3 regions of the Staphylococcus carnosus genome follow, and region 3 is predicted to be linked to each of the others. Evidence: a T-box and tRNA genes for the amino acid it is inferred to sense, from the RefSeq annotation. Region 3 holds a T-box; the other regions hold tRNA genes.
What was found. The T-box of region 3 lies ahead of DYE31_RS06165 (valine--tRNA ligase). A T-box ahead of a tRNA ligase gene usually reads a tRNA of that ligase, here a tRNA-Val.
Positions count from the first base shown of each region.

Region 1: it encodes a tRNA-Val, which carries the amino acid that the T-box ahead of DYE31_RS06165 (valine--tRNA ligase) is inferred to sense. The anticodon was not compared.
Region 2: it encodes a tRNA-Val, which carries the amino acid that the T-box ahead of DYE31_RS06165 (valine--tRNA ligase) is inferred to sense. The anticodon was not compared.

Region 1 covers NZ_UHCT01000001.1:879,878-883,147, reverse strand. Annotated here, with positions in the region: gene DYE31_RS04040 (CdaR family protein) at 1-473, opposite strand, end outside; gene cdaA (diadenylate cyclase CdaA) at 475-1,281, opposite strand; tRNA gene DYE31_RS04030 (tRNA-Lys) at 1,470-1,542, opposite strand; tRNA gene DYE31_RS04025 (tRNA-Gln) at 1,546-1,620, opposite strand; tRNA gene DYE31_RS04020 (tRNA-Tyr) at 1,628-1,711, opposite strand; tRNA gene DYE31_RS04015 (tRNA-Val) at 1,735-1,810, opposite strand; tRNA gene DYE31_RS04010 (tRNA-Glu) at 1,821-1,892, opposite strand; tRNA gene DYE31_RS04005 (tRNA-Asn) at 1,896-1,970, opposite strand; rRNA gene rrf (5S ribosomal RNA) at 1,982-2,096, opposite strand; rRNA gene DYE31_RS03995 (23S ribosomal RNA) at 2,167-3,270, opposite strand, start outside.
Region 2 covers NZ_UHCT01000001.1:2,395,496-2,398,765, reverse strand. Annotated here, with positions in the region: gene lysS (lysine--tRNA ligase) at 1-667, shown strand, start outside; rRNA gene rrf (5S ribosomal RNA) at 1,107-1,221, shown strand; tRNA gene DYE31_RS11735 (tRNA-Val) at 1,232-1,307, shown strand; tRNA gene DYE31_RS11730 (tRNA-Thr) at 1,315-1,390, shown strand; tRNA gene DYE31_RS11725 (tRNA-Lys) at 1,404-1,476, shown strand; tRNA gene DYE31_RS11720 (tRNA-Gly) at 1,497-1,571, shown strand; tRNA gene DYE31_RS11715 (tRNA-Leu) at 1,580-1,668, shown strand; tRNA gene DYE31_RS11710 (tRNA-Arg) at 1,680-1,756, shown strand; tRNA gene DYE31_RS11705 (tRNA-Pro) at 1,789-1,862, shown strand; tRNA gene DYE31_RS11700 (tRNA-Ala) at 1,885-1,960, shown strand; rRNA gene DYE31_RS11695 (16S ribosomal RNA) at 2,085-3,270, shown strand, end outside.
Region 3 covers NZ_UHCT01000001.1:1,285,959-1,289,228, forward strand. Annotated here, with positions in the region: gene DYE31_RS06150 (AbrB family transcriptional regulator) at 1-272, shown strand, start outside; gene pcp (pyroglutamyl-peptidase I) at 314-955, opposite strand; gene DYE31_RS06160 (DNA-3-methyladenine glycosylase I) at 993-1,553, opposite strand; T-box leader at 1,612-1,825, shown strand; gene DYE31_RS06165 (valine--tRNA ligase) at 1,864-3,270, shown strand, end outside.

The DNA of each region.
Region 1 (3,270 bases), 410 kb from region 3:
GAAACAGATTGGTTTGCAATTTGATAATCTGAATCAATATCTTTATTGCTCACATCTGGTTGAACAGTCAGTTCTTTCGTAACTTTTTTCTCTAGATTGATATTAGCTTGCTTTGGATTGACTGTTCCATCAACATCTTTATCAAGTCCTTTAATGACATAGTCAACTTTATGTTTACCTAATTTAGTTTTAGTTAAATCCAGTTCGACTTTAATGTCATCAGATTGTTCAGCTTTTAAAACTTTAGATTGTGAGCCTTTTAGCTGAACATCAACATTATCAGGTATCCCTGATGCGTACAATTCTTTACTGTTATATGTAGCTTCTACAGGAACATTTTGTATTGTACGTGTTGTACTTTGTGTAAGAGCTGAAGAACTGAAAATATTCCCAAAAACATTATTCACTGTTAAAAAGAAGGCTAATGCTAAGACAAATGCAACAAAACGTAATCCCCATTTGCTCTCAAACATTCTAATTCACACCTTTCTTTTGAAGTCTTGTATCAAACCAATGCTCTGCTAATAATTCTTCAAAGACTTCCAATGAAATATCTTTTCTCAATTTACCATCAAATGTGATAGAAATTGAACCTGTTTCTTCAGATACAACCGCAGTAAACGCATCTGACACTTCTGAAATACCTACAGCAGCACGGTGTCTCGTACCTAAGCTTTTAGATATTTTTGAGCTATCAGAAAGAGGCAAGTAACAAGCAGCACTTGCAATCTTAGTACCTTGAATAATCATTGCTCCATCATGTAATGGCGTGTTAGGAATAAACACATTTGTTAATAGTTCTTGTGAAATATCCGAATCCATCGGAATACCGGTTTCAATATAATCTTGCAAACCTGTTTTCTTTTCAAAAACAATTAAGGCACCGATACGTCTTTTCGCCATATACTGAACTGCACCTGATACAGCTTTAATCAATTTTTGTTGATCAGCTGAAGAGCTGTCAGTATAGCGCTTGAATAGATTACCTCTACCCAATTGCTCTAAAGCACGACGAATTTCAGGCTGGAATATAACGATTATTGCCAAGAACCCCCATTGAATAACCATATCGAATAAACGGGCAGTAGTTGTTAAATCCAAGGCAGCACTTACCCAACGGCCAATTACAATCACAATGATTCCTTTGAGGAGTTGAATTGCTTTTGTACCTTTGAATACAGTGATTAGAAGGTAAATAACATACCATACGATAACTAAGTCTAATACACTTGTTATTAACTTTACCGTGTTAAAATTTTCAAAAAAGCTGCCAAAATTCATAGCATCTCCTCCGGTAACCTAATTACAATGATAACCATTTTATCTAATTGATAAATAGCCGTCATACACACAAATTATATCATAAAAGTAGTAGTATCCTTGAATGAAAATACGTATTTATACAAATAATATCTTCCATGAATTTAAAAAAGAGTATAAAAAAAGCACTCTTAAAAGAGTGCTAACAGTGAGCCATAGAGGATTCGAACCTCTGACCCTCTGATTAAAAGTCAGATGCTCTACCAACTGAGCTAATGGCTCTAATGGCTGGGCTAACTGGATTCGAACCAGTGAATGACGGAGTCAAAGTCCGTTGCCTTACCGCTTGGCTATAGCCCATTAAAGATGGTGGAGGGGGGCAGATTCGAACTGCCGAACCCGAAGGAGCGGATTTACAGTCCGCCGCGTTTAGCCACTTCGCTACCCCTCCAGCAAATATTCAGTTCATTAAGATGGTGGAGAATGACGGGTTCGAACCGCCGACCCTCTGCTTGTAAGGCAGATGCTCTCCCTGCTGAGCTAATTCTCCTATATGTAAATGACCCCGACGGGACTCGAACCCGTGTTACCGCCGTGAAAGGGCGGTGTCTTAACCGCTTGACCACGGGGCCATATGGCTCCACAGGTAGGACTCGAACCTACGACCGATCGGTTAACAGCCGATAGCTCTACCACTGAGCTACTGTGGAATAATACAATTGCCTGGCAACGTCCTACTCTTGCGGAACGTAAGTCCGACTACCATCGGCGCTAAAGAGCTTAACTACTGTGTTCGGCATGGGAACAGGTGTGACCTCTTTGCCATTGTCACCAGACAATAGAATGATTATACATTCAAAACTAGATAGTAAGTAATTATCAATTCAACCAATCAAAACTTGAAATTGGATTAAGTCTTCGATCGATTAGTATTCGTCAGCTCCACATATCGCTATGCTTCCACCCCGAACCTATTAACCTCATCATCTTTGAGGGATCTTATAACCGAAGTTGGGAAGTCTCATCTTGAGGGGGGCTTCATGCTTAGATGCTTTCAGCACTTATCCCGTCCATACATAGCTACCCAGCTATGCCGTTGGCACGACAACTGGTACACCAGAGGTATGTCCATCCCGGTCCTCTCGTACTAAGGACAGCTCCTCTCAAACTTCCTGCGCCCACGACGGATAGGGACCGAACTGTCTCACGACGTTCTGAACCCAGCTCGCGTACCGCTTTAATGGGCGAACAGCCCAACCCTTGGGACCGACTACAGCCCCAGGATGCGATGAGCCGACATCGAGGTGCCAAACCTCCCCGTCGATGTGAACTCTTGGGGGAGATAAGCCTGTTATCCCCGGGGTAGCTTTTATCCGTTGAGCGATGGCCCTTCCATGCGGAACCACCGGATCACTAAGTCCGTCTTTCGACCCTGCTCGACTTGTAAGTCTCGCAGTCAAGCTCCCTTATGCCTTTACACTCTATGAATGATTTCCAACCATTCTGAGGGAACCTTTGAGCGCCTCCGTTACACTTTAGGAGGCGACCGCCCCAGTCAAACTGCCCGCCTGACACTGTCTCCCGCCATGATAAATGGCGCGGGTTAGAAATCCAACACAGCTAGGGTAGTATCCCACCAACGCCTCCACGTAAGCTGGCGCTCACGTTTCTAAGGCTCCTACCTATCCTGTACAAGCTGTGCCGAATTTCAATATCAGGCTACAGTAAAGCTCCACGGGGTCTTTCCGTCCTGTCGCGGGTAACCTGCATCTTCACAGGTACTATGATTTCACCGAGTCTCTCGTTGAGACAGTGCCCAAATCGTTACGCCTTTCGTGCGGGTCGGAACTTACCCGACAAGGAATTTCGCTACCTTAGGACCGTTATAGTTACGGCCGCCGTTTACTGGGGCTTCGATTCGTAGCTTCGCAGAAGCTAACCACTCCTCTTAACCTTCCAGCACCGGGCAGGCGTCAGCCCCTATACATCACCTTACGGTTTAGCAGAGAC
Region 2 (3,270 bases), 1.1 Mb from region 3:
AGCTTATGCTGATTTCCATGACATCATGGATTTAACAGAAGGCACAATTCGCCATATTTCTAAAAAAGTACTAGGCACTGCAGTAGTTCCTTATGGTGAATACGAAGTAGATTTAGATTCACCTTGGAAACGAGTTCATATTGTAGATGCTGTTAAAGAAGCAACTGGTGTAAACTTCTTTGATGTTAAATCTGATGAAGAAGCACGTGAACTTGCTAAGGAACATGGTATTGAAATTACAGATCATATGACATATGGTCATATTTTGAATGAATTCTTTGAACAAAAAGTAGAAGAAACACTTATTCAACCTACATTTGTATATGGACATCCAATTGAAATTTCACCACTTGCTAAGAAAAATCCGGAAGATCCGAGATTTACAGATCGTTTCGAATTGTTTATTGTGGGTCGTGAACATGCGAATGCATTTACAGAATTAAATGATCCTATTGATCAACGCGAAAGATTCGAAGCGCAATTGAAAGAAAAAGAACAAGGCAACGATGAAGCGCATGAAATGGATGAAGATTATATTGAAGCATTAGAATACGGTATGCCTCCTACAGGCGGTCTAGGAATTGGTATTGATAGACTTGTAATGCTATTAACTAATTCTCCATCTATCAGAGATGTATTGTTATTCCCATACATGCGCCAAAAATAATAGGCTATATAGAAGAAATAGAAAGAAGGGTGCTGGTAATCAGCACTCTTTTTTATGGGTTTTAATGTGAAGAAACATGCGGTATCTAGGTTCTCAAAGCTTTTTATCAACATATATTACAAAAACTTTAAAGAAATCAAAAAAACTTATGAAAAACCCTTGCAATAATTTTTAATGCGTGTATAATAGTTAAATGTTCTGAAGAAATAAAGTAACATTTTATGAGCGATTTTGTATGAATATAAGTTATTCAGAAAAATAACTCGAAAGTGTTGACAAGACTTAGAAAATGTAGTAACATATAAAAGTCGTCAAAAAGAACACGTCATACATTTGTAAAAAAGATTTTAACTGAGTGTAAAATTGACCATTGCAAATGTTAACAAAAACACTTAATATAGTTTAAGTGGAAAACACAAACAACTTATTAATTACATTGTCTGGTGACAATGGCAAAGAGGTCACACCTGTTCCCATGCCGAACACAGTAGTTAAGCTCTTTAGCGCCGATGGTAGTCGGACTTACGTTCCGCAAGAGTAGGACGTTGCCAGGCAATATAATTCGGAGAATTAGCTCAGCTGGGAGAGCATCTGCCTTACAAGCAGAGGGTCGGCGGTTCGAACCCGTCATTCTCCACCATTTAATAGCCGGCCTAGCTCAACTGGTAGAGCAACTGACTTGTAATCAGTAGGTTGGGGGTTCAAGTCCTCTGGCCGGCACCATCTTAAATCTTTTGAGCCATTAGCTCAGTTGGTAGAGCATCTGACTTTTAATCAGAGGGTCAGAGGTTCGAATCCTCTATGGCTCATCAGTTTTCCATTATACATTGCAGAAGTAGTTCAGCGGTAGAATACAACCTTGCCAAGGTTGGGGTCGCGGGTTCGAATCCCGTCTTCTGCTCCATTATTTTTGCCGGGGTGGCGGAACTGGCAGACGCACAGGACTTAAAATCCTGCGGTAAGTGATTACCGTACCGGTTCGATTCCGGTCCTCGGCACCATATAAATATTAGCGCCCGTAGCTCAACTGGATAGAGCGTTTGACTACGGATCAAGAGGTTATGGGTTCGACTCCTATCGGGCGCGCCATTTATAATTTTCACTACATAATAATTGAATGACGGGAAGTAGCTCAGCTTGGTAGAGCACTTGGTTTGGGACCAAGGGGTCGCAGGTTCGAATCCTGTCTTCCCGACTCTTATTTAATTATTCATAATGGGGGCTTAGCTCAGATGGGAGAGCGCCTGCTTTGCACGCAGGAGGTCAGCGGTTCGATCCCGCTAGTCTCCACCATTATTATTAAAATGAACATTGAAAACTGAATGACAATATGTCAACGTTAATTCCAAATTAACAAACGTCTTAGGACGTTTTAAAACAAATTAGTTTTTATGAGCTAGTCAAACAAATCATAACTTTTATGGAGAGTTTGATCCTGGCTCAGGATGAACGCTGGCGGCGTGCCTAATACATGCAAGTCGAGCGAACAGATGAGGAGCTTGCTCCTCTGATGTTAGCGGCGGACGGGTGAGTAACACGTGGGTAACCTACCTATAAGACTGGAATAACTCCGGGAAACCGGGGCTAATGCCGGATAATATGCAGAACCGCATGGTTCTGCAATGAAAGACGGTTTTGCTGTCACTTATAGATGGACCCGCGCCGTATTAGCTAGTTGGTAAGGTAACGGCTTACCAAGGCAACGATACGTAGCCGACCTGAGAGGGTGATCGGCCACACTGGAACTGAGACACGGTCCAGACTCCTACGGGAGGCAGCAGTAGGGAATCTTCCGCAATGGGCGAAAGCCTGACGGAGCAACGCCGCGTGAGTGATGAAGGTCTTCGGATCGTAAAACTCTGTTATTAGGGAAGAACAAGTGCGTAGGTAACTATGCGCACCTTGACGGTACCTAATCAGAAAGCCACGGCTAACTACGTGCCAGCAGCCGCGGTAATACGTAGGTGGCAAGCGTTATCCGGAATTATTGGGCGTAAAGCGCGCGTAGGCGGTTTTTTAAGTCTGATGTGAAAGCCCACGGCTCAACCGTGGAGGGTCATTGGAAACTGGAAAACTTGAGTGCAGAAGAGGAAAGTGGAATTCCATGTGTAGCGGTGAAATGCGCAGAGATATGGAGGAACACCAGTGGCGAAGGCGACTTTCTGGTCTGCAACTGACGCTGATGTGCGAAAGCGTGGGGATCAAACAGGATTAGATACCCTGGTAGTCCACGCCGTAAACGATGAGTGCTAAGTGTTAGGGGGTTTCCGCCCCTTAGTGCTGCAGCTAACGCATTAAGCACTCCGCCTGGGGAGTACGGCCGCAAGGCTGAAACTCAAAGGAATTGACGGGGACCCGCACAAGCGGTGGAGCATGTGGTTTAATTCGAAGCAACGCGAAGAACCTTACCAAATCTTGACATCCTTTGACCGCTCTAGAGATAGAGTCTTCCCCTTCGGGGGACAAAGTGACAGGTGGTGCATGGTTGTCGTCAGCTCGTGTCGTGAGATGTTGGGTTAAGTCCCGCAACGAGCGCAACCCTTAAGCTTAGTTGCCAGCATTAAGTTGGGCACTCTAAGTTGACTGCCGGTGACAAACCGGAG
Region 3 (3,270 bases):
TGGCAATTGCCTTTCAAAATATCATGTTGATTTTATGTGCGTTCGTTATGGTATATTTTGTTCATTTATTTAACCACATGTCATTAAATGATTTATTCTTAGGTGCTGCACCTGGAGGAATGAGTCAAATTGTACTCGTTGCATTAGAAACTCATGCTGATGTAGCGATTATATCTAGTTTCCACATCTTTAGAATATTCTTCATCTTATTCCTTATTGCACCAGCTATAAAGTATTTCTTGAACTACACAGAACGGTCAACCAAAAAATAAACAAAACTGCCTCTGAATTGAAAAGAGGCAGTTTTTCTATATTATTGAATTTCACCTAGTGCTTCTTTAATATCTTGATTATCTTCAGAAATGGCACCAATTGCAGCTTCTAACCCTGTTACAATACTGCTTAAGGCCATAGAAGGTTTATCAGGTTTATCAACAACTTGTTCTGGAATAAATGGAACATGAATAAATCCAAATTTAATATCAGGATATCGTGTCGCTTGCAAATATCCGAGTTGATAAAGAATATGATTACATACGAAAGTACCAGCAGTATTTGATAAAGCAGCTGGAATACCAGCATCTTTAATTGCTTGCGTCATTTTTTTGACTGGTAAGTTAGAAAAATATGCAGGTGCGCCATCTTGTTGAATCGGTATATCAATCGGCTGATTGTTTTCATTATCAGGAATACGTGCATCATCGATATTAATACCGACACGTTCAGGTGTTAGATTATAACGACCGCCAGCTTGTCCGATTGCAATAACCGCATCAAAGTGTTCTGCTTTTAATTTGTCAGCTATTTTATCTGAAGATTTATGAAAGACAGTAGGGATCTCTAATTTTGTAATTTGATGATTTTTGATTTGTTCTGGCAATAACTTTATAGCCTCTAATGCAGGGTTCTTCTTTTCTCCGCCAAACGGATCAAAAGCTGTAATTAAAATTTTCATTATATACATCTCCGTTTAAAAGATTTAATTTATATATTTAATGTTTTGAAGGCTTAAAAGGGCAATCTTCTAAGTGTGCATCATATAAACCAGCCGCTTCTAGAAATGAGAACATGGTCACAGGTCCCATAAATTTAAAACCATATTTTTTTAAATCCTTAGACATCTGTTTAGCGCGTTCATCTACAGTAATGCGATCAGCTGGTGTTTTATATTTTAGGTCAATCGGCTGATCATTAACATATGACCATAAAAATTTACTGAAACTGCCATGTTTCTTTTCAATTTCTAAATAACCTTTAGCTTGACTCACAATGGCTTCTAATTTTTTGCGATAATGAACGATTCCTGGAAACTCCATAACCTTATCGATATCTGCATTTGTCATAGAGGCGATTTTTTCAGGGTCAAAATTGTAAAAAGCTTCACGGTAAGCAGGGCGCTTTTTCAAAATAGTAAGCCAAGAAAGCCCTGCATGTTGGGATTCTAAAGCCATTAATTCAAAAAGTTTTCTGCTGTCATGAAGCGGTTGTCCCCATTCTTTATCATGATATTCTATATATACTGGATCAGTTGTTCCAAAAGCACAATCTGTCATATTTTTTTACCACCTCATTGACTTATTTTGTAGTTCTATTATACTATAAATAAGTAAGTGAATAATAGAAATCGGGAAGAGTATGCAGATATTTATTTTATAGAGAGTACATGGTTGGTGAGAATGTATAATAATACTGCTGAAGGTAGCCCGCTAGAATCTTTATTTGAAACAAAGTAGGATAAAGCGTAATTGAGCGTTAATCAATATAAGTGCTTCATAGCAGATGCTATGTTGAATTTAGGTGGTACCACGGAACATCCGTCCTATGTTTAGGAACGGGTGTTTTTATTTTTAAGGAGGAAATTCAATGGAAATGAAACCAAAATATAATCCGACTGAAGTAGAAGCCGGACGTTATCAAGAATGGGTTGAAAAAGGTTATTTCAGACCAAGTGGTGACAAATCAAAAGAAACATATACAATTGTTATTCCGCCTCCGAATGTAACGGGTAAATTGCATTTAGGACACGCATGGGATACAACTTTACAAGATATTCTTACTAGAATGAAACGTATGCAAGGCTACGATACATTATATTTACCAGGTATGGACCATGCGGGTATTGCTACTCAAGCTAAAGTAGAAGCAAAATTAAATGAACAAGGTATTTCTAGACATGATATCGGCCGTGAAAAATTCCTTGAAGAAGTATGGAGTTGGAAAGATGAATATGCATCTTTCATTCGTCAGCAATGGGCGAAACTAGGTTTAGGATTAGATTATGACAGAGAACGTTTTACATTAGATGAAGGTTTAAGTAAAGCGGTTAGAAAAGTATTTGTTGATATGTATAATAAAGGACTAATTTACCGCGGTGAGCGCATTATCAACTGGGATCCTGAAGCACGTACTGCATTATCAGATATTGAAGTTGTGCATGAAGATGTAGAAGGTAAATTTTATCATTTCAAATATCCATACGCGGATGGAGAAGGATATATTGAAATAGCAACTACACGTCCAGAAACGATGTTAGGTGATACAGCTATTGTCGTTAATCCTGATGACGAACGATATAAAGATGTAATCGGCAAAAAAGTAATCCTACCGATTGTAAATCGCGAACTACCAATCCTTGCAGATGAATATGTAGATGTTGAATTTGGTAGTGGTGCGATGAAAGTAACACCTGCTCATGACCCTAATGACTTTGAAATTGGTCAAAGACACAATTTGGAATCAATTATTGTAATGGATGAAGAAGGTAAAATGAACGATAAAGCAGGCAAATATGAAGGTATGGACCGCTTTGAATGTCGTGCTCAATTAGTAGAAGATTTAAAAGAACAAGATTTAGTGATTAAAATTGAAGACCATGTTCATGCAGTGGGCCACTCTGAGAGAACAGGCGCAGTTGTTGAACCATATTTATCTACACAATGGTTTGTAAATATGGAACCTTTAGCAAAACAAGCACTAGATAATCAAAAAACGGATAACCGTATTAATTTTGTACCAGAACGTTTCGAACATACATTTAATCAATGGATGGAAAACATCAGAGATTGGACTATTTCTCGTCAATTATGGTGGGGTCATCAAATACCGGCTTGGTATCATAAAGAAACTGGAGAAATCTATGTAGGTGAAACTGAACCAGAAGATGCAGAGAATTGGGTACAAGATGAAGATGTTTTAGATACTTGGTTCTCAAGCGGATTATGGCCATTCTCAACTTTAGGTTGGCCTGACGTTGAATCTGAAGATTATCAA